3 regions of the Paenibacillus sp. 11B genome follow, and region 1 is predicted to be linked to each of the others. Evidence: riboswitches for the same ligand, from Rfam matches in the RefSeq annotation. Region 1 holds a riboswitch; each other region holds the start of a gene.
What was found. Region 1 has a riboswitch for cyclic di-AMP ahead of Q0V21_RS01800 (3D domain-containing protein). Riboswitches for the same ligand answer to the same signal wherever they lie in the genome.
Positions count from the first base shown of each region.

Region 1 (6,760 bases):
ATGTACCCGCCCAACAACTTCATAAGTAACCAGCGAAACCTCACAGATATCACCAGGTGCCAGCTGAAGCATTGTTTTCTCTGCCTGGGGCGGTTCAGGTTTGGCTAGTATTCCTTTAATCCGTTTCCACACACTCATGCCCATTACTCCTGTTCTTTATCTTATAAACAAGCTGCAATAATTAATGCGCCCACGATATGAAGTGCACCCGAGAACAAGCCATAACCTGTCTTGCCCTGCTGTATTCCCGTATCCAGATCCAGGTTCGCCCATCTCCGAATCATATAGTGAACCACACTCTCCAGAATAAGCAAAATAATAAATGAAACTACGGATACCAACAACGCTTCTCCAAGGTGACCCGCTGTCGAAATGGAGGTAGCAAGTACATAACCCTGAGCAAACAGCTTCATTACCATACGTGTCGTAACAGCCATATTGCCCGCCTTTACTTCGGCAAAATCCTTATACTTCGTGAACAACGAATCCACATACATCAAGACAAACAGCAAAACCGAACCCGATAACGTCCAGACCAGCATTGCCAAAATGTTCAAATCCATTACCATAGCCCCCACATATCAACATGAACCGCAATTAAAAGCGAAGGAGAAACGCTGGTCTCTCCTCCGCTGGTGCCCTGCTTACATACAAGGTTTAGTTCTTATTTTCGTATTGCTTCATCAACGCTGCCAGTTCATCCTCAACAGCCTGATCCTTGCCCAGCTTCTCAAACTCATCATCCAGCGATTTTCCTTTGGACGACATTTCATTGCTGGCTTCAGCCTGAGCTTCCATCTGCATCATTTTTTCTTCCATACGCTTCATGCCGGCACTAGCAGTATCTGAACCAAATCCGTTCAGTGCCTTGTTGATTTCGGTTTGAGCTTTTGCTGCATTGTAGCGCGCAACCAATGTTTCGCGTTTATTTTTCATTTGCGTCAATTGTTTGCGCATTTCGTCCAGCTTGCCACGAAGGTTATCGGCAGACGCTTTATTTTGATCATAGCTTGTTTTGTATTCAGCCATCTTCTCTTCAGCGACTTTTTTCTCTTCCAGTGCCCGACGGGCCAGATCCATATTCTGTGCACGCGCAGCTGTATGTGCTTGCTCTTCACGTTTCTTCACGAGAGCTTCCTGTTCTTCGAACAGTTGCTTAAATTTCTTCTCAATAGCAATCTGTGCGGCAACAGCTTTCTCCGCATCTTCCAGATCTTCCTGCATATCCCGGATATATTGATCTGTCATCTTGATTGGATCTTCTGCCTTGTCAATAATGGAATTAATGTTAGACATCGTTAAATCGCGCAATCGTTTGAAAATGGACATTATGGTATTCCTCCTAGTCGATAGTTCATCCTTGTATATAATCATACATACGTGGCAATGTTCTACTCGTTTCAATTTTAACAAAAAAAATCTTAAAAAACGATTTTAGCTACTTAGCCTACCTGGAGCTATTGGATCAGTGGACCGGTTTGGCTCAACAGCTCTTCATCCAGCAGCTTCTCTGCAGTCTGCACAATCTCATCAATCTGCATTCGCGTAATAGCATCAAAGTGAATGCCCATAATCACAGTCACGGTTACCTTTAAATGCAGAGAAGCTCTACGTGCAAGTCTCTCGCACAGCTCTTGTTCTTTATGCCCAGGGATATGCACCGTAGCCCCGTTCACCCGTTCCCGGTCCGGATAAAATGTTGCTACCGCCCCAATATGTGATCTTCCTCCAGTTACCATAAACACTTTGTCTTCCCCTGCCTCAATCACCTGTAAACGAACGGAATTTAAATCGTATGTATTCATCCTGCTCCACCTGTCCTTTTCTATATGTAATATATATGGTGGAATTATGGCTACAATTTAATGAATCAACAATGAAACATCTCACATCATGCATAAATACGGATCCCCCCGGGCATACCAAAGAGAACGCAATTTGGGAAAAGGAGGCACTAACATGCGCATACGCCTCATAATGATATCCATCATGTTCATTCTTCTGGGAGGAAGTTACGCCCCTGCTCAGATATGGGCATCTACAAGCCCGCAAACCGAACCTGCTTCGAAGTCTGATTCTTCCGAAGAGGAACAGCTGACACTGGGACAGCTCAGACAGAAATATGCGGATACGTTCAAAACCAACGGCCCTTCAACAAAAAAGGTCGCACTGACTTTTGATGATGTACCTGATCCGCGGTTCACCCCTCAAGTGCTGGATATTTTAAAAAAATACAAGGTACGGGCTACCTTCTTCATCGTGGGACATCGCGCTGAGAAACATCCGGATTTGGTGAAACGCATGGTGAAGGAAGGGCATATTGTTGGCAATCACAGCTACAATCACCCCCAGTTCAGTAAGCTATCCATGAATGCATTTCGCAAACAAATCTTACATACCGGGGATATTATTCGCAATCTGGTAGGTTACACACCCAAAATGATTCGTCCACCCTATGGCGACATTAACGAGCAGCAGCTGCAATGGGCGGCCAAACAACATTACAGCATTGTGAACTGGAACGTCGATTCCCTGGACTGGAAGGGTCTCTCCAAAGAGGAAGTCAAACAAAACATCCTGTCTGCCGTCAAACCTGGTTCCATTGTTCTGCAGCATGCAGGAGGCGGGGTCGGATCGATATTAAATGGTACTATTGAGGCGTTGCCTGAAGTCATCGAGGAGCTGCGAAACCGCGGGTATGAGCTCGTAACTTTGGATGAACTGTTGGAACTGCCCAAGGGCAAGTAGGATCAAGATTCGCTGCGCAGCGCGTTCAGCAGCAGCGCCAGCAGCTTGGGTTGCTACAGAAATCGGATATGCAAAAGGGTGTCCTTCAATCACAATATTGTGATTGAAGGACACCCTTTACGGTTTGATGTAGGTTCAGTTGTAGTCTCACATGTTCATGTGCAGCTACTCTTTTGATTTTATTTCAAAATGTAAAGTTCAACATCCTGAATACCAAATGTGTTCACGGATTGCTTGCTGCCAGGAATAAAGATATCAATTTTATGGCCTTTGATGGCACCACCCACATCACGGGCTGTAGCAACAAATGCCTGTTTAGGTAGTCCTGGATGTGTATGACCCGTTACCAGTACTTTTGTACCCAGTGGAATGATACTAGGGTCTACTGCGATCGTGCCAAGTTCGAGCGGATTACCGAAGTAATCTACTGCACCCCATCCTCCATTTTCGGAAGCATCCGCGGAGTATGCTGTTGCTTTTACGTCGACAGTTTTGCTGTAATCAAACGTTTTCCCCCAGGCCTGTACCACCTTGCTATCCGAATTTACGTCAAGACTTGCGGCAGTCACCGTTTTGGCCTCTGTTTTTGCTGCTGCAGCAGAAGCTGTGTTCGTTGTGTTACCAGGGATCGTAATTTTCAATCCCCCATAAATGTTGTAGGCTGAAATGTCATTGTTAGCTTTAATAAGTGCGTTAAGTCCAACTCCATATTGTTTGGATAAGGTGTAGAAGGTATCCCCCTCTTTGGCCACATGAACTGAATCAGCATGAGCCGGAACGGCTTGAATGAGCATTGCTGCTGTCAGCAAAGCTGTTGCTGTTTTGGCTATACGTTTCTTGTTAATCATGGTCTTCCTCCCTCATTATGCCTGCGAAGTTAGTTGTCGGATTCGGATGGAGGAAACCACCCTATAGGTTCAATTACATGAATAATTTATGTAGCCCTAATTCACCCCAAGCCGTGTGCAAATGATTCTTCCCCAAGCACACTCTGCATCGTTACATCCCCCACACTCCCACCTCCGGAAGTTTCGGCAGGAACAAATATATCACAATTTTGTAACCAAGAGTCGTAGTAAATGTTACCATCTGGCTAATTCACTTCAACTTTTATGCTGAATTCAAGCGACTTTTTTCAATAAATTGTCTATTTGGACTTAAATCATTGATGACAGAAACGTTACTTTTTATGTAAATCTGTTCGTATCCTCACATAACAAAACATCCCTGCCGACTGGGCGTCGACAGGGATGCATGAATCGGATGAACTCTCATCCGCAGAACGAATTTTTGTTTCCACCTTGACCATCATCCTTTAGGATTTGGTTGTATTAAAGCACTTTAGCGAGGAAGTCACGTGTACGTGCATGTTTGGGTTGACCAAACACTTCATCCGGCGTTCCTTCTTCTACAATAACCCCGCCATCCATAAACAGAATGCGGTCACCTACTTCACGGGCAAAGCCCATTTCATGAGTCACGATGACCATGGTCATGCCGCCTACTGCAAGGCGTTTCATGACATCCAACACTTCACCGACCATTTCAGGGTCCAGTGCAGAGGTAGGTTCATCAAACAGCATAACATGCGGCTGCATCGCAAGTGCCCTTGCAATAGCTATCCGTTGTTTCTGTCCACCGGACAGCTGGTTTGGATAGGCATCTTTTTTGTCGGACAAGCCAACCGTTTTGAGCAAATCTTCACAGATTTGTTCCGCTTCTTGTGCAGACTGTTTTTTCACTTTAATGGGAGCAATCGTAATGTTCTGCTGCACCGTTTTATGTGGAAACAGATTGAAATGCTGGAATACCATCCCCATTTTTTCACGAGTCGCATTAATGTTATGTTTGGGACCCGTGATCGATACTCCCTCAAAATCAATCTCCCCAGAAGTAGGCTGCTCCAGTAGATTCAGACAACGTAAGAAGGTACTTTTCCCAGATCCGGACGGACCGATGACCACGACAACCTCACCTTTGCCTATTGTTACGTTGATGCCCTTAAGCACATCGTTGCTTCCATATGATTTGTGTAATTGTCTAACGTCTATCACTTGCACTCAACTTCCTTTCCAGTCGACCCATCAGCTTGGACAAAATGAACGTCAGCACAAAGTAAATGGCTGCTGCAATCAGGAATGGGTTCATTCCTTGGTACGTAATGTTTTTGACCACACTTGCCTGGTACATAATGTCCACCATACCGATAACCGAGATAATGGAGGATTCCTTGATAATTGTCACGAACTCATTACCGATCGCCGGCAACACCGCTTTGAACGCTTGTGGAAGGATGATGTAGCGCATTGCGGCGCCTCTTCCCATCCCCAGGGAACGGGCTGCTTCCAGCTGGCCGCGATCCACACCCTGTATACCTGCACGGAAAATCTCGGCAAGATAGGCACCACTATTAATGGAAAGGGTAATAATACCCGCCTGAAGCGGCGTAAAATTAATACCAAGTGTCAACGCAAGTCCATAGTAGATAATCATCAATTGAACCAGCATTGGTGTACCACGAATAACCTCAACATAAGCTGTTCCGAGCCAGCGCAGAATTGCGACGTCATGCAGACGGAACAGACAGATGATCAAACCAATAATGACCCCGAATATTACACCGAGAGCAGACAGTAAGAGCGTATAGCCCACACCTGTCGCATAGAAGCTTTTGTACTGCCAGAACACTTCAAAAATGTTTTGGCTTTTATTAACCTTGTCTGCCATCAACTGGCTTGCTTCTGTAACCATCTGATCGATTTTATTTTCGTTTTTCAGACGTTCGAGCGTTCCGTTGACTGCATTCAGTAATTCCGTATTGCCCTTGCGAATCCCGATCGCCGCTTCGACCTGCTCTTCATCCGGGATCGCAGCAGATAGTCCGATAACATCATCCAGATAGCCGGCAGCTACTGTATCTTCGACGATCGCAGCATTCACACGATTGGTCTGTAATTGCAGTACGATATCAGATATTTTATCAAGTGCTGTCAGTTTGGCGCCTGGGATTCCCTGACCAATCGTTTCCTGAATGGAACCTTTTTGGACTCCAATTTTTTCATTTTCCAGATCAGCCATGGTTGAATATTTGTCTTTATCCTCATTGCGAATCATGATAACTTGTTTCGATTTATAATAGGTATCGGAGAAGTCGATGCTTTTTTTACGCTCATCCGTTGGCGTCATTCCCGAGATGACCATATCCACACGACCACTCTGCAATGCAGGAAGAAGTCCGTCAAAACCCATATCCTCTATTACAAGTTCTGCCCCAAGATCGGCAGCAATTTCTTTGGCAATCGAAATATCAAAGCCGACAATTTGATCTTTACCATCAATGACTTTATGGAATTCATATGGTGCAAAATCGGCGCTTGTACCGAGCACCAGCTTTTTACTGCCTGAGTCGCCTGTAGTTCCCGTTGCCGACGCAACCGGTGTAACCGTAGTTAGCAAAACCACAAGAGCTATCAGCATCATGGTGTAACGACTAATCAATTTCAACCCTGTTCTCCCCTTATAATACTTTGTATGCTTTCTGTTGTTGATGCCTGAGTCATTATAAAGTAGAATGCATGATTATGCAATGCATTTCGACATTATAAATCTTGACTAGTTTCTGAAAAATAACTGCATCTATGATATAATTATTAAATTATTTTCATTTTTGCTTAAGGAGTCCACCATGACACATACCAAAACTCAAATTCTAACTGTAATTGATCAATATGCTTCCCGTTTTAAGGAGATTTCATCATACATCGGTGCCAATCCCGAACTTGGTAATGAAGAATATCTCGCCTCTGCTCGGTTAAGGGAAGAACTTGTCTTCCATGGTTTTTCCGTAGAAGCTCCTGTTCTTGGCTTGCACACTGCATTTATCGGTACATATGCTGCATCCAAACCTGGTCCGACTATTGCCCTTCTCTGTGAGTATGATGCACTGCCTGAAATCGGTCATGCCTGTGGCCATCATCTAATCTGCATGATGAGCCTCGGAGCTGCGGTAGGT
Region 1 covers NZ_JAUKNS010000001.1:402,862-409,621, forward strand. Annotated here, with positions in the region: gene Q0V21_RS01775 (DUF4178 domain-containing protein) at 1-138, opposite strand, end outside; gene Q0V21_RS01780 (DUF350 domain-containing protein) at 162-563, opposite strand; gene Q0V21_RS01785 (PspA/IM30 family protein) at 658-1,329, opposite strand; gene lpdD (prenylated flavin chaperone LpdD) at 1,458-1,805, opposite strand; gene Q0V21_RS01795 (polysaccharide deacetylase family protein) at 1,960-2,748, shown strand; gene Q0V21_RS01800 (3D domain-containing protein) at 2,928-3,596, opposite strand; cyclic di-AMP (ydaO/yuaA leader) riboswitch at 3,599-3,795, opposite strand; gene Q0V21_RS01805 (amino acid ABC transporter ATP-binding protein) at 4,080-4,802, opposite strand; gene Q0V21_RS01810 (ABC transporter substrate-binding protein/permease) at 4,789-6,252, opposite strand; gene Q0V21_RS01815 (M20 family metallopeptidase) at 6,434-6,760, shown strand, end outside.

Region 2 (6,760 bases), on a different contig from region 1:
CAACGTGAAACGTCACAGGGGCTTCATCCATACAACTGCACGCTCCTCTCATTGTGAACAAGCTATAATGATTTTAATTTAACCAATAGCATAGATATGTCATTCCATATCTATGCTTGTTTTCACTCTACAAAAGAGGCGTTCATTTGGCAAGTCCTCGTTATTGAAAAAAATAATTAGTATCTACATAGAGTTATCTGTACAAAAATACTCAAACATATCCTTTTGCTTATGGATCAAGGATATCTTTGGCTTTTTTAATGTACAGAAATAGGTGTACAAAATTCTTCGAACTTCGGAGAAGGAAGTTTACCGTTCTTAGTGAAACATTTTTATTTTGCAACTTATTAACACCAAGCAGATCTGCCCACCTTTTTTGAGTTTCAGCAGATACTTTTCCATGACATGAATCAATTCCAGGATCATGTCTTTGCTGCGGGTATACTTTCTTTCTTCACCAGACTCTGTTGTGGCTACTGACTAATTTTTGAAATATGTTAAATGATCACCAGCTGAACAGAAGAAACATTCCATTGCCCTATATTTCCCAGTAAGATTCTACGATCCGATTCATCAATAAAATACTCAAGAGAATTACCGATTTCCACGTCAAGTGAACGTTTCATCTCAATAGGAATAACAATACGTCCGAGTGAGTCCATATTACGTACCATACATTTTTGCTTTTATTCATCATTACTTCCTCACCCATTTTCTTTCATTGTACCATATGGAAAGATTGAAAAGGCTTTAGCGAAATCGGGTTACGTTCCCGTAAATCTATGTAAATAAAGAAATAAACCATTTTCCTAAATGACCTTATACCCATATACATAAATGGGATTAAATAGTATTATATCCTTGGTTTTATACTATTTTATAGAGAAGGGATGTATAGTTGAATGGTAAAGAAAAAAAGATTTACAACCTTACTGTTAATTTTAAGCTTATTCACAAGTGTTTTAGCTGGATCTGCAGCCGCGGAGGATCAAGTCATTGAATTAAATGGAATAAACGAGCAAGAGATCAATACTTATCTGAAAAACGCAGGATACACTCAAGAAGTAATCGATACATTAGAACTGTATCAAAAGGAATATCTTTATGAGGAAAAAGCGATCTTTACAGCTCACAAAAACGCTCTTGGCCAACTAACCGAGAGTGAAGAAGGGGTTGCCGAGGATTTTAGCCTCATGTCTTTACCTAACTGGACCCATAGCTTGGTAGTGAGTCAAGTTAAAGCTCCATCAGGTTATGTTGATTTTATCTTTTCATACAATTGGGATTGGAGCTACAGACCAAATTTCACATCCGAAGAGAAATTCGGGATTGCTTGGACCGATGATTTCGATCCGTATCCGGAAACAGCTAAGTACTCTTATCAAGCGAGAGGATACCAAGACCGCCCAACTGCATACCCAGGTTGCCCATCGAGAAGAACAAATGGCGGTACTATTTGGTCAGGATACAACACATACAATCCAGGAGCTGGAGTGGGTTGGGCTATTAACCTAATTGGTAGTTGGTGGAGCCAAGACTGTGGCTACTACACAGTTGACGGACACAAAGGTTCTGGCCAAGTAAAAGCGGGTAAGGCACATAGTAATAACAGCGCCCCTGACTCAAGCTCTGCCGTTGGGAAATACTTCCATAGGACTTATTTGGCAAATGGAGAGCTTGGTTTCTCGGGTGTGCCAACAATCACAATAAGTCCTTCATCAAATTATGATCCGTCTGATGAAGTTGGTGCTCGTTGGAACTGGACAAACAAAAACTACTAATCGGGTAGATTAGTGTAGTTTAAGAAAAAAAATAAGAAAATAAACGCTTATAGCCCTTATTGCTTCCGAGGAAGCTAAGGGCTATAAGCGTTTTCAAGCTGTTTCTCTTCTTCCATTGTGTTAAGATAGTGCTCATTCAGTTACAGGAATTTCCTCTTCCTCTCCTCCCCAAACTATCTTCACACTTTTAACATCTTTCCAATCATCCACACTGCTCCTTGTAGGTAGTTGAATCACTTCATTTGGAGAAATTGTAGTACTAACTGTGTTTTTAGTTGCACTGTTGTTTGGATGTAGAATATTAACTTCTACCTCTTCATCAACAGGATCTTCTCCAATATATTGTATGGAAGGAATTTCTTCGTACTTATCTTCATTTGGTACAAGATCAATTGTAACTACCCAATTATCTGACTTTGCAACTAAACGCTTTTCGCTAACTGATTTGCTCGTGCAGCCGTACAAAAACAAAAGTAAAGCAAGCAGAACAAATATAATTTTCCGGTTAGAGATAAATACAACTCCTTTTAATTTTTGACCATATTATAGCATAAAAGTAATCAAAAGGATTGGTTCGTATTTCCTATTTAGCCGTTGTTTATGATGTCCAGGTGTTCAGTATGCAAAAGAAAAAGACCTCCTCAAGAATATTACTTTACTGTAACATAGAGTACAGCAGCAATTGTGCTTAAGTTGCATAATAGATCGTGAACTCGGTCCACTAGTGGTCACAATTCTTTTAACCCCTGACTCAGTTTTAGTATTAAATCTTACCATAGCATCATCCCACCAGTATTTCGGTGGCTGATCCTTGGGCTGGGTTAAATCAAATGCTATGCACTCTCCATCCAGGATCGCTGATTTTACGGGAAGCTTTATATCTAACAATTCCGGAAACCTTGATGTAATTTCCGTAACCGTGCCTTGAAAATGCACGAACTTTACCATTCTCATAGTGGATCAGTATTCTAAAGCCATCCCATTTCAAACTATTATACTTCCATCTTTTTATTTGATTAGGCTGCAACGGATACAGCAGCATAGGTTTGATTGGTTGATTTAACATATATGCTACACCTCTCCATAATGAACATATCATAATCGGCATTCCAGAGGTATATGGGTTCACTGGTATAACTGAGAATTATGTACATATTCTTTTTGTACACTTTTATGTAGATACGTGAAACAAAAGTTCCGGTAATTTCGTTTATATTATAGTGGGATGGGTAAAAACATTATAAGAGCACGGACGAAGCAATGCAAAATAGCCCTGAAAAAAGTAAAGTTAGGTTAGATAGCTTATCCCAAAATACTTTTGATGAAACGAAGCACAAAAAAACCGCCGGATACATTCCTGCGGAGAATGTACCAGACGGTTCTATTATGCTTCGTTACAGTAGTGTTATTGTTACAGCATGACGTTGCTCCGCTTGTCCCTAGTCGATGGCCAATGTCTCATATGCGTCCGTGCTCATAATGCGTTTAGCGCCAACATAGCGGTTAGCCCAATAGCTTTCACTTAATGCGCTGATTGTAACTCCTTTGGAAGAAGAGGAGTGTGCAAACTTTCCATCTCCTACAAAGATTCCTACGTGCGAGACCCCTTTGCCCGTTGTATTGAAGAATACCAGATCACCTGGTCTCATTTCCATACGGGATACTGAATCGCCCATGTCGAATTGTGAACTTGATTGGCGCGCCAGATCAATGCCCAGCTTGTCGAATACATAACTTGTAAACCCAGAGCAGTCAAAGCCGTTAAGCGTTGTTCCTCCGCTTTTGTATGTAGTTCCCATTGCTGAATCAATGACTTGGTCCATTTTTGAATCTGCGAATGCGCTGCCTGCTCCAAGCGATAATGCGAATGTGAGGCTAAGTACAGCTGCGGTTAATTTCTTCTTAAACAAAAGATATACCCCTTCCAATGCCTGCGAGGTTAGCTTAAGGATTCGGTTGAAGGTCCCCTATGATCCCTCTGTTGCAAGATCAATTCACCCATAACTGGTTCCCCCGCTTCCCAGGTGCTAGGAATTTGGCTATGCTAGTTGTGCACCTGCGAAATCAAGAAATGACGATTAAATTTTAAGTAGTTACAAATATGAAGGTAAAGATTACAAAGTTGTTACTAAAAACTCACTGCGATTATTGTAACAGAGGTATATCACTTTGGCAACGTTTAGCAACAAAATTAGCAAAAAAAACCTCGACCTTTGACGGGGAAAGGTCGAGGTTTGCTTGTTTAACGGCATTTGATGAACTTAACTTTACATAGAGATAGTAACAATTTTGATCGTTCAATTTATTCCTTGACCGAGTTGGACTGCCATAACCGGAAATGGGCGCATATTTTCCACAGACTCAGCAAGCACCGGGCAAGTGGGTACGTTTGTTGTAGTATAAGGCCGGTTAAGCCTGTTACTAACCATGAAGCTGAGGTAAAGGCAACAAAGACCAGCAGATGAAGACCGCCCAGCAGGGTCGCAATACCGATCAGAGTGATGATTTGGCGCAGAGCAATCCATAAGGCCTGGAACGTACCACGGGCTCCGCCTTCCCCGTCAGGAGCCGAGACCCCAAACTGCATGTAGAGAAGGGCATGATGTATTACCCACCCGTATACAATCCAACCAGCAACATAGGGAATACCCGGCAAGAGCAGTTGGAGGGAATGAAAGCCATCCATAAAGATGGAATAGAGCTTCGGTGCAAGCCAATAAGCCGGCAGCAGCAGCAATACGGTTCGAATCGTGTGAAGTAACAGCATCGGTTTCCACAAATTTTTGATGCCGCGAATGAATGGAACGCGCTCTTCCGAATGATTAAAATGCTGGAGTGAGTAGAGCAGCCCTGCCTGAATGAGTGGGCTAATTAGCATCCGCAGCAGCAGCATAGCCCCTAGAATCCATAAATAGCGATGGACCTCCGGGTTTGTTGACAGACCAAGCTGGCTCTCCATTTTGAATAGAATCGTACTTAGCTCCCCGGCATCAGGTTCAGGATAACGCAGGAGAAGCGGGACTACAGCTGACTGTACCATCCGATAAAGAAAGTATCCCCATATTAATTGATAGAGAAATAAGAGTGCCGCAATGAACATATGCTGACGGACGAGAAACCAGCCTTCACGTATTTTCGCTTTCACTGTATCCACCTCACCATGACAGACTTCCGAATATAGCTTCTATAAGTTTGGTTGCGCTCATACTCCAGCGGGATTTGGTTGGCTCATCCAGTCCGGCTTTCAGAAAATTGTTCATATGATGGTTCTCCAGCACGATCGTGTATAGCGGATCAGTCATCGCCCAGGAAACCGGGGAAGTGTAGGTCAATTTGTAGGTAATGCGCTCCTTGCTACCATCCCATTCTTTCGTCATGGTTTTCCCATCCTCGAACATAATTCGAACAGGCACCTTCGTATATTCACTGCCTTTTTTCTGCACTGTAACCGACGACTCGTACAAGGTTTGACCGTCTTTCAGGACGGGAGTGACCTTAATCTTCTCCACTGCAAAGTCAGCCATGCCGTCTCCGTACACGTATTGTTCAAAATAATCCGACCAGGACGTGCGGGTCACTTGTTCCACGACCTTTTGAAAATCAGAAGAAGTAGGGTGTTTGAAGCGGTATTTCTTCACATAGGTCGAGAGAATGCGCTCCATCGTTTTAGCACCAACCTGCTGCTCGATCCCGAGTAATACAAGCTTGCCTCTTGTGTATACGTTGGCTGCATAATGATTCTGGGAATCAAACTTCCAGGAGTCTTGTGTCAGTGGAGCTGGGGAAGTAATGAGACCTGATTGTACGGGCAGATTCGGGATAAGTCCGTATTCCTGTTCCATCAGTTTGTCTTCCGCATAGGAGGTGAATCCTTCGTCCAGCCAAGCCTCTTCAAATTCATTACTGGCGACCATGCCGTAAAAATACTGATGTCCAATCTCGTGCACAACCGTGCGTTCCAGATCGTAACCAGGAGCGGAATCATCCGCACCGAAGGCAGTGACCAAAGTAGGGTATTCCATTCCCCCTGCACCATTCCCCGATTTGGGCGGGACAACGATGGACAGTGTAGAATACGGATAAGGGCCAAACCATTTGCTATAATTGGATAGTGCTGCTTTGGCTGCATAGAAATAACGTTCCTTCAGATCCTCATGAGCAGGGTCGAGGTACAGCTTGATTCGAACGCCAGGCACATTAGGAGCAGAGAAGGGCTCTTCCGCATAAACAAAATCAGGTGAGGCTGACCAGGCAAAATCATGTACATCATCGGCATAGAACTGATAGATTTTTTCGCCGTTCTTCACCACAGCTTGCTGGGTTGGGAATCCTGTAGCAGCCACCTTGTATGTTTCCGGTACCCGAATACGTACACTATAGATACCGAAATCTGCATAAAACTCTGAATTGCCATGATACTGATGCAAATTCCAGCCTTCGGACGTTCGACCACGTGTGCCTACTGGCTCATATACGCTAAGTTTAGGAAACCATTGGCCTGCCATAACAAAGTTATCTGCTGTTCCCATGCGGGCAAAAATTTTCGGCAGCTTGACCTCGAATCGGGTGTGAAGCGTGATGCTTTCACCGGCTTTAACAGGTTTGGGCAGCCGTACCTTAATTAGGGTAGTATCTTTCATATTTCCGTCATCCGGCTGCACATATTGCATCCGATGCAGGAGGGAAAGCCCGTCCTCTGTTTTCATTTCTGTAATATGCATGGAACCATAACCGTCCGTGGGCATAACATCGCCGCGAAGCTTTCCCCCGGATTCTTTCATAAAGGTGGTGTCGGCAGAAGAGAAGGCGTTGGGATACATGTGAAAATAAAGCTCACTGACGGTTTTCTTGCCTGGATGTGTCCAGGTTATCGTCTGAGTCCCTTGTAATACATTTCCGTCTACCAGCTTCACATCCATGTGATATTCCACTACGCGGTTGCTGAACACTTCAGCGGTAGGTGTCTGTATACTTTCCGG
Region 2 covers NZ_JAUKNS010000006.1:310,507-317,266, reverse strand. Annotated here, with positions in the region: gene Q0V21_RS25635 (GNAT family N-acetyltransferase) at 1-31, opposite strand, end outside; gene Q0V21_RS25630 (hypothetical protein) at 903-1,781, shown strand; gene Q0V21_RS25625 (hypothetical protein) at 1,914-2,252, opposite strand; gene Q0V21_RS25620 (ATP-dependent DNA ligase) at 2,608-2,847, opposite strand; gene Q0V21_RS25615 (C40 family peptidase) at 3,221-3,691, opposite strand; cyclic di-AMP (ydaO/yuaA leader) riboswitch at 3,695-3,832, opposite strand; gene Q0V21_RS25610 (hypothetical protein) at 4,084-4,926, opposite strand; gene Q0V21_RS25605 (M1 family metallopeptidase) at 4,937-6,760, opposite strand, start outside.
Region 2: another riboswitch for cyclic di-AMP. It lies ahead of Q0V21_RS25615 (C40 family peptidase); the one in region 1 lies ahead of Q0V21_RS01800 (3D domain-containing protein).

Region 3 (6,760 bases), on a different contig from region 1:
CAATGCTGTTGATGAGTCATGATGCAAAAGGCTTTCTAAAAGAGCTATTTTCATGATACAGTAATCTGCTTTAATGGAGAGTACATGTAGATCGACATAATTTTGTAATCAGAGCAATTAGAATACAACTCAGTCGGCTAAAATTAAGCAACATATAGATATGAAAGAACTCGTTCGCTCTACATGTTGTGCTCAACGAACGAATGAAATGAAATATAGATAAAAGCACGATCTAATTAGTAATATTTATTTCTGGTTAAGATCTGCAGAGTGGATAAAGAAGAGATTGTCGTTGATTCGACACGAAGGGAGAAATACAAAATGATGTTGTTCGACACACATACCCACCTGGATGCTCCACAATTCGACGAGGACCGCGAGGAAATGATTCAGCGTGCTGTGGATGCAGGCGTTGGCCGCATGATTAACGTAGGCTTTAACCGGGAGACCATTCCAACCACGATGAAGCTGGCTGAAACCTATGATTTTATATATGCTGCAGTAGGTTGGCACCCTGTAGATGCGATCACGATGCAGGAGGGTGATCTGGAATGGATTGCATCTTTATGCAAGCATGAAAAAGTGGTAGCCATTGGTGAAATTGGTCTAGACTATTATTGGGACACTTCACCAAAAGAGGTTCAACATCGCGTATTACGACAACAGATTGGACTGGCTCGTGAGTTGAATATGCCGATTGTCATTCACAACCGGGATGCGCATGAGGATATTGTAAAGATTCTGCGTGAAGAAAAGGCTGGAGAAGTAGGCGGTGTCATGCATTCGTTCTCTGGCAGCTGGGAAACGGCAAAAATGTGCCTGGATTTGGGCTTCCATCTTTCCTTCGGAGGGCCAATCACGTTCAAAAATGCGAAGCAGCCGAAAGAGGTACTTGAGAAGGTTCCTATGGACCGATTTTTCATCGAAACCGATGCTCCTTATTTGACACCTCACCCTTATCGTGGAAAACGAAATGAGACAGCGCATGTACGTCTGGTTGCAGAAGCAGCTGCGGAAATTAAAGGCATTTCGGTAGAGGAAATTGCAGCAATAACGACCAGAAATGCCATGGAACGATTTGGGATTCGTTAAAATATCGAGCAAAACGGGTGAAAAAGTGAGTTAGGCGGAGTTAATTTGCTTTTTGATCCAAATAAATCAAGAATATTACAATATTTTAACCAAATATTTAGAAAAACGTACTTGAACAACGCTTTACAACATGCATAGAAACAGGATATCATCTTTTCAGTGAATTGTTGTGCGGAAAATTGGACAGATGTTCGGGGGATGAACAAAGGGACACTTTCCGATGAAACAACATTACTTTCATGAATCAGTCTCGCTGAGTCTCCGTTAACGGAGAGCGGGGGAACCAATAGGGCTTAAACATCGGTGATTTCAGCCGATGCGCAACATGCGCTGACCCAAAAGCAGCGTATAAATCTGCGAAGCCGTATTTGATTTCTTCTTTGGGTCTCGGGGTGAATTCAAGGGCGTCCGCCATGAGCGGGTGACCGGAGATAGGGCGGCTCTCTTTCGCCCGAACCCGACAGCTAACCTCGCAAGCGGAAAAAGAGAGGCAACCTCGTGCATGAATTTCCGATATTCAGAATCATTCGGAAGCCACGAAAGAGTTCCTCTTAAACTCTTTCTTTGGCTTTTTTGTTTTTGAATTAAAGAAATACTGTCATCATACGGTAAGTATTCAGGAGGATGACATCATGTTGCGAAGAGTGATTCATGGTGCAGAACCGATTATGTTGGTCCGATCTGTGTTCTGTAGAAAATTTGGTATAGTCGCGTCAAAGACATCATGCATTACTTTAGACGGCGAGGCTATGAAGGAGGACGGAGAAGTGGGCACATTCCAACCAGAAGAGACCCATGAGTCACGATCATCCAGTAAGTCTTTCGCGTTGCGGTGGAAGCATGAGAACTTGCGTCAAATGGCATTGATCGCGATTTTCTCAATTGCGCTTACAATCATGATCTTGTTAGTCGTTTACGGTCAGGCCGGGAAACAAATTTCACTGGTTATTGATGGCAAAGCTCAAGCGGTAGAGACTCGTACAGGAATGCTTCAGGAAATGCTGGAGGAGCAGTCAATCACAGTCAGCCCTCACGATCAGGTATCCATGCCCTTGAACGGGGCGATCACAGATGGAGACCGCATCGTTATTGAGCGGGCAGTTCCAGTTAAGATTACGGCAGACGGAGACACCAAGACTCTGTATACAACCGATTCATCGGTAAAAGATGCGATTAAAAAATCAGGTATTCAGATTGCAAGTGAAGACAAAGTGTATCCTGCGCTGGGAACCACTGTTGAAGCGGATATGAAAATTCGGGTAGTGCGCGTAACCAAGCGTACGGTGGAAGTGGAAAAGCCGATCGCTTATAAAGTGATCAAAACGGCTGACCCTAGCTTATACAAAGGCGACAATCGTGTCGTTGTGAGCGGTAAAGAAGGCACACTTGTACAGCATATTGAAAAAGTGTTCCAGGATGGAGAATTGGTCTCCAAAAAAATGGTGGGTAAATCGATCGCAACGAATCGCGTCGATAAAGTTATCGCCGTTGGCACCAAAGCAAAACCTGTTGTGAAAGAGCCAGTGATTCAGACGGTATCGGCGCAGACTTCTACAACCAAAACAGCAACAACCACGAACTCGAAGAAAACCGCTGCCTCGGGCAGCAAAGTAATTACCGTCTCAGGCAATTCTTTTAAATATTCAAAAGTATTGAAAAATGTATCCATGACGGCATACTCTTCTGAAGAGCCCGGTATCGGCACAAAAACAGCATCAGGCACTCGGGTAACCGAGGGACGTACCATTGCGGTTGATCCCAAAATCATTCCGATTGGCTGGTGGGTGTATATCGAGGGCCTTGGCTTCCGTCGTGCGGAAGACACCGGTGGTGCCATTAAAGGCAACAAAATTGATGTGTATTATGATAGTGTGAAGCATGCCCTGAACTTCGGACGGAAGAAAGGCAAGACGGTATATGTGATTGGTCCGGTGAAGCCGGAAGCAAACTAAAATCGTTTTACTTTGATATGGGAATGCTATAAAATATAAGCATGAATGATTCATGCGGAATATGCGTCGGAGGGGTCTGAATTCAGTCTCCCCCGCCGTTTAGCAGAGAAGAGGATACTCCTCTTCTTTTTGCGTTAGAAAGGAAGAAATGGAACATGATAAAAGAAGTGATCGTGGTGGAAGGCCGTGATGACACCGTAGCCATTCGCCGTGCGGTTCAGGCAGATACAATTGAGACCGGTGGATCGGCCATCAACCAGCGCATTCTAAAGCGGATTGCACTTGCTCAAGAGAGACGTGGTGTCATCGTACTGACAGACCCGGATCACGCGGGTGAACGTATTCGTAAAATCATTGCCAATAAAGTACCTGGTTGCAAGCATGCCTTCATTCCGGAGGCGGATGCTACGCGCAAAGGCGACATCGGAGTGGAGAACGCCTCACCGGAGGCGATTCGTCATGCACTGGCTCGTGTGCATACGTCATATGAAGGCGCACCAAGTCTGATCGATTGGGAGGATCTGATTGCGGCGGGACTGATTGTGCACCCACAGGCTGCTGCACGTCGCATGGAGATGGGCAATTTGCTGGGCATTGGTTATTGCAACGGCAAGCAGTTCCACAAGCGATTGAGTGTATTCCAGATTACCCGGGAAGAGTTCTCCGAAGCATTATCGCAAATTGAACGTGAAGGATTGTGAGCGTATGAAGGGCATGGAAGAAACCGTAGAGATTGCAACACCCAAACGGACCAAAGAAATTATTCAAAGACACGGATTTTCATTCAAGAAGAGCCTGGGTCAGAACTTTCTGATCGATCAAAATATATTGAACAAAATTGTAAATGCAGCTGACTTGGACGAGTCCAAGGGCGCGCTTGAGATCGGACCGGGTATTGGTGCACTCACAGAACGTCTGGCTCGGGTAGCCGGGCCTGTAACGGCTGTAGAAATAGATCAGCGACTGTTACCGATTCTGGGGGAAGTGATGGAGCCTTATCCGAACGTTCGTGTGCATCACGGGGATGTGCTGAAGCTCGATCTGGCTGAGCTGTTCCGTACGGATTTTGGAACGGTAGATAAAGTGAGTGTTGTAGCCAATCTGCCTTATTATGTAACGACGCCAATCATGATGAAGCTACTCGAAGAAAAGCTACCTGTGGACAGCATTGTGGTCATGATCCAGAAGGAAGTGGCGGAACGTATGGCTGCTGCACCAGGATCAAAGGACTATGGCAGTCTGAGCATTGCGGTTCAGTACTACAGTATGCCGGAATTGGTCTGCGTTGTGCCGCCTACAGTCTTTATTCCGCAGCCTAATGTGGAATCGGCTGTAATCAAGCTGAAGGTGCGTGAGCAGCCGCCGGTTGAAATTCCCGACGAGGCACATTACTTCGAAGTGGTACAGGCTTCTTTTGCTCAGCGTAGAAAAACGATCTCGAATAATCTGAAAGCTCGTTTCTTCACAAAGGAGAACAGAGAACAGGCTGATCAGCTGTTGGAGCAGGCTGGTATTCAACCTTCGAGACGAGGAGAAACATTGAGTTTGCAGGAATACGCCACACTCAGTACCGTAATGTGGGAAGCCGGGGTACGCGCAGCTCTGTAAAAATTCGGATGAACCAATCCGGGTTTCTGCCCATACGATGGGGTAGAGGTGATTATGTTGATGAATATCGGAGACTTGGTCGTTCGTAAGTCATACGGTGGAGATGTGACTTTCCGGGTGGAAGGCCTCCAGTCGGACGGTGCCATCATTAAAGGGACCGAGTTCCGGCTGTTAGCCGATTCCCCTGTGGACGATTTGATACAGGTTCCTTATGAACCGCAGAGTGCCAAGACAAGGCAGGCCCATGTGAAGGCTCATCAGACGCTTTCGCGTCTGCAGCAGAATCGGATGGAACAGGCCGAGCGCAATCGTGAAGGCTTGCTACAGGAATGGTCTGTCCAACAAGACCCTGCTTATTTCGAGATGCCTGGCAAAGTGCTGCACCTGGATGGCGATCCCAATTATCTAAAAAAAAGCATGAACCTTTATGAGCAGCTTCGTGTTCCCGCAGAGGGGCAATATGTACACGAGTCTGCCATGGCGGACACTTTATTTCGTCTGCTTCCCAAAGTGCGTCCGGATATCGTCGTCATTACCGGCCATGACGGGGTACTCAAGACTCGTCAGCCCTATGACTTATATAGTCTGGGAAGCTACAAGAATTCGCAAAATTTCGTATCAGCCATTCAGGTGGCTAGGCAATATGAACGTCATCTGGATGCGCTCACGATTGTAGCTGGCGCGTGTCAGTCCCATTTTGAAGCCCTGCTGCGGGCTGGGGCAAACTTTGCGAGTTCACCAGGCAGAATTCTCATTCATGCCCTTGACCCGGTCTATGTGGCAGCCAAGGCTGCCTTCACGTCGGTGCGGGAAACGGTGAACATGAACGACGTTCTGCATAACACGATCAGTGGTAGCCAGGGTGTGGGCGGCGTAGAGACACGGGGAAGTTATCGGGTAGGTCTGCCGGGATTGAATGATTTATCTACGTTAAAAGTGAATCCGTCAGCCGTCTAAAGATAGCAGAATAAAGTCCCTTTTTGGGGCTTTTTTTCTTTGCAAAAAAATTCATTGACAACAACTTTTTGATACTGATATAATAATTAGTTTTGATTTGACAATGACTGTAAAATCCGGTATAATGGACAAGAAAAGAGGTGGTCGTCGACAATGGCTAAAAATACGCTATTGGATATCAAACGCAATCTCGATGCACATATCGGTCAGAAAATTATGCTGCGGGCTAATGGTGGCCGCCGTAAGACCATTGAGCGTACGGGTGTATTGGAAGAAACGTACCCTTCTGTTTTTATTGTTAAGCTTGATGAGGAGCAAGAAACTTTCAAGCGAGTATCCTACAGTTATGCTGATATACTTACGGAATCGGTGGAAGTCATGGTATTTGATCCAGGCAGCCAGACGCATAGCCCCTACATGGAGACGTAAGTATCGATTTACGGCGATTCTGCCCTTCGGGCAGGTCGCTTTTTTTATTTTTTGGAAGTCACGCTCAATTCATCTGGAAGCCATATATGATCAGGAATGAGTCTAGGGAAGAAGCGGCATACTATTTGAACAGGTTTAAGGCATTTTCCTGGAGTAGCTCAAAGGAAATGAGCTTGGCCTGGGGGCAAATAGTCCCGAATACGACTGGACTTATCATGAATAAACATTTTGGAGGAGGATGATCCAATGAGCCGGAGAAGAAGTGTAATGTCGGATGAACTCAAGAATGAACTGGCGAAAGACCTAGGGTTCTATGATACCGTTCAGCAAGAAGGCTGGGGCGGAATCAAAGCCAAGGATGCAGGCAATATGGTAAAACGGGCCATTCAACTTGCGGAAGAAGCGGCACGCAAATCGTAATCCGGTTCAATCGGTTTGGAGAGCGGGGCAATCCGGCAGGAATGACCTCGCTTTTTCCCCATGGATGCGGAATAGAAATGACTTGACAGCCCCATTTTGATATAATATGTTAAGTTGTCTTAGGGAAAAGGTGAGGACGGGTGAACGCCTTGAAAATTTACGAAAAAGCGCCTGCTAAAATCAATTTGATGCTAGACGTTTTACATAAAAGAAGAGATGGATTTCACGAAGTTGAGATGATCATGACGATGGTGGATCTTGCCGATCGACTGGAGATGTCTGAGCTTCCTCGTGACACGATC
Region 3 covers NZ_JAUKNS010000012.1:47,503-54,262, reverse strand. Annotated here, with positions in the region: gene Q0V21_RS32150 (TatD family hydrolase) at 322-1,092, shown strand; cyclic di-AMP (ydaO/yuaA leader) riboswitch at 1,334-1,587, shown strand; gene Q0V21_RS32145 (resuscitation-promoting factor) at 1,860-3,044, shown strand; gene rnmV (ribonuclease M5) at 3,200-3,745, shown strand; gene rsmA (16S rRNA (adenine(1518)-N(6)/adenine(1519)-N(6))-dimethyltransferase RsmA) at 3,750-4,652, shown strand; gene yabG (sporulation peptidase YabG) at 4,713-5,609, shown strand; gene veg (biofilm formation stimulator Veg) at 5,763-6,038, shown strand; gene Q0V21_RS32120 (small, acid-soluble spore protein, alpha/beta type) at 6,285-6,458, shown strand; gene ispE (4-(cytidine 5'-diphospho)-2-C-methyl-D-erythritol kinase) at 6,608-6,760, shown strand, end outside.
Region 3: another riboswitch for cyclic di-AMP. It lies ahead of Q0V21_RS32145 (resuscitation-promoting factor); the one in region 1 lies ahead of Q0V21_RS01800 (3D domain-containing protein).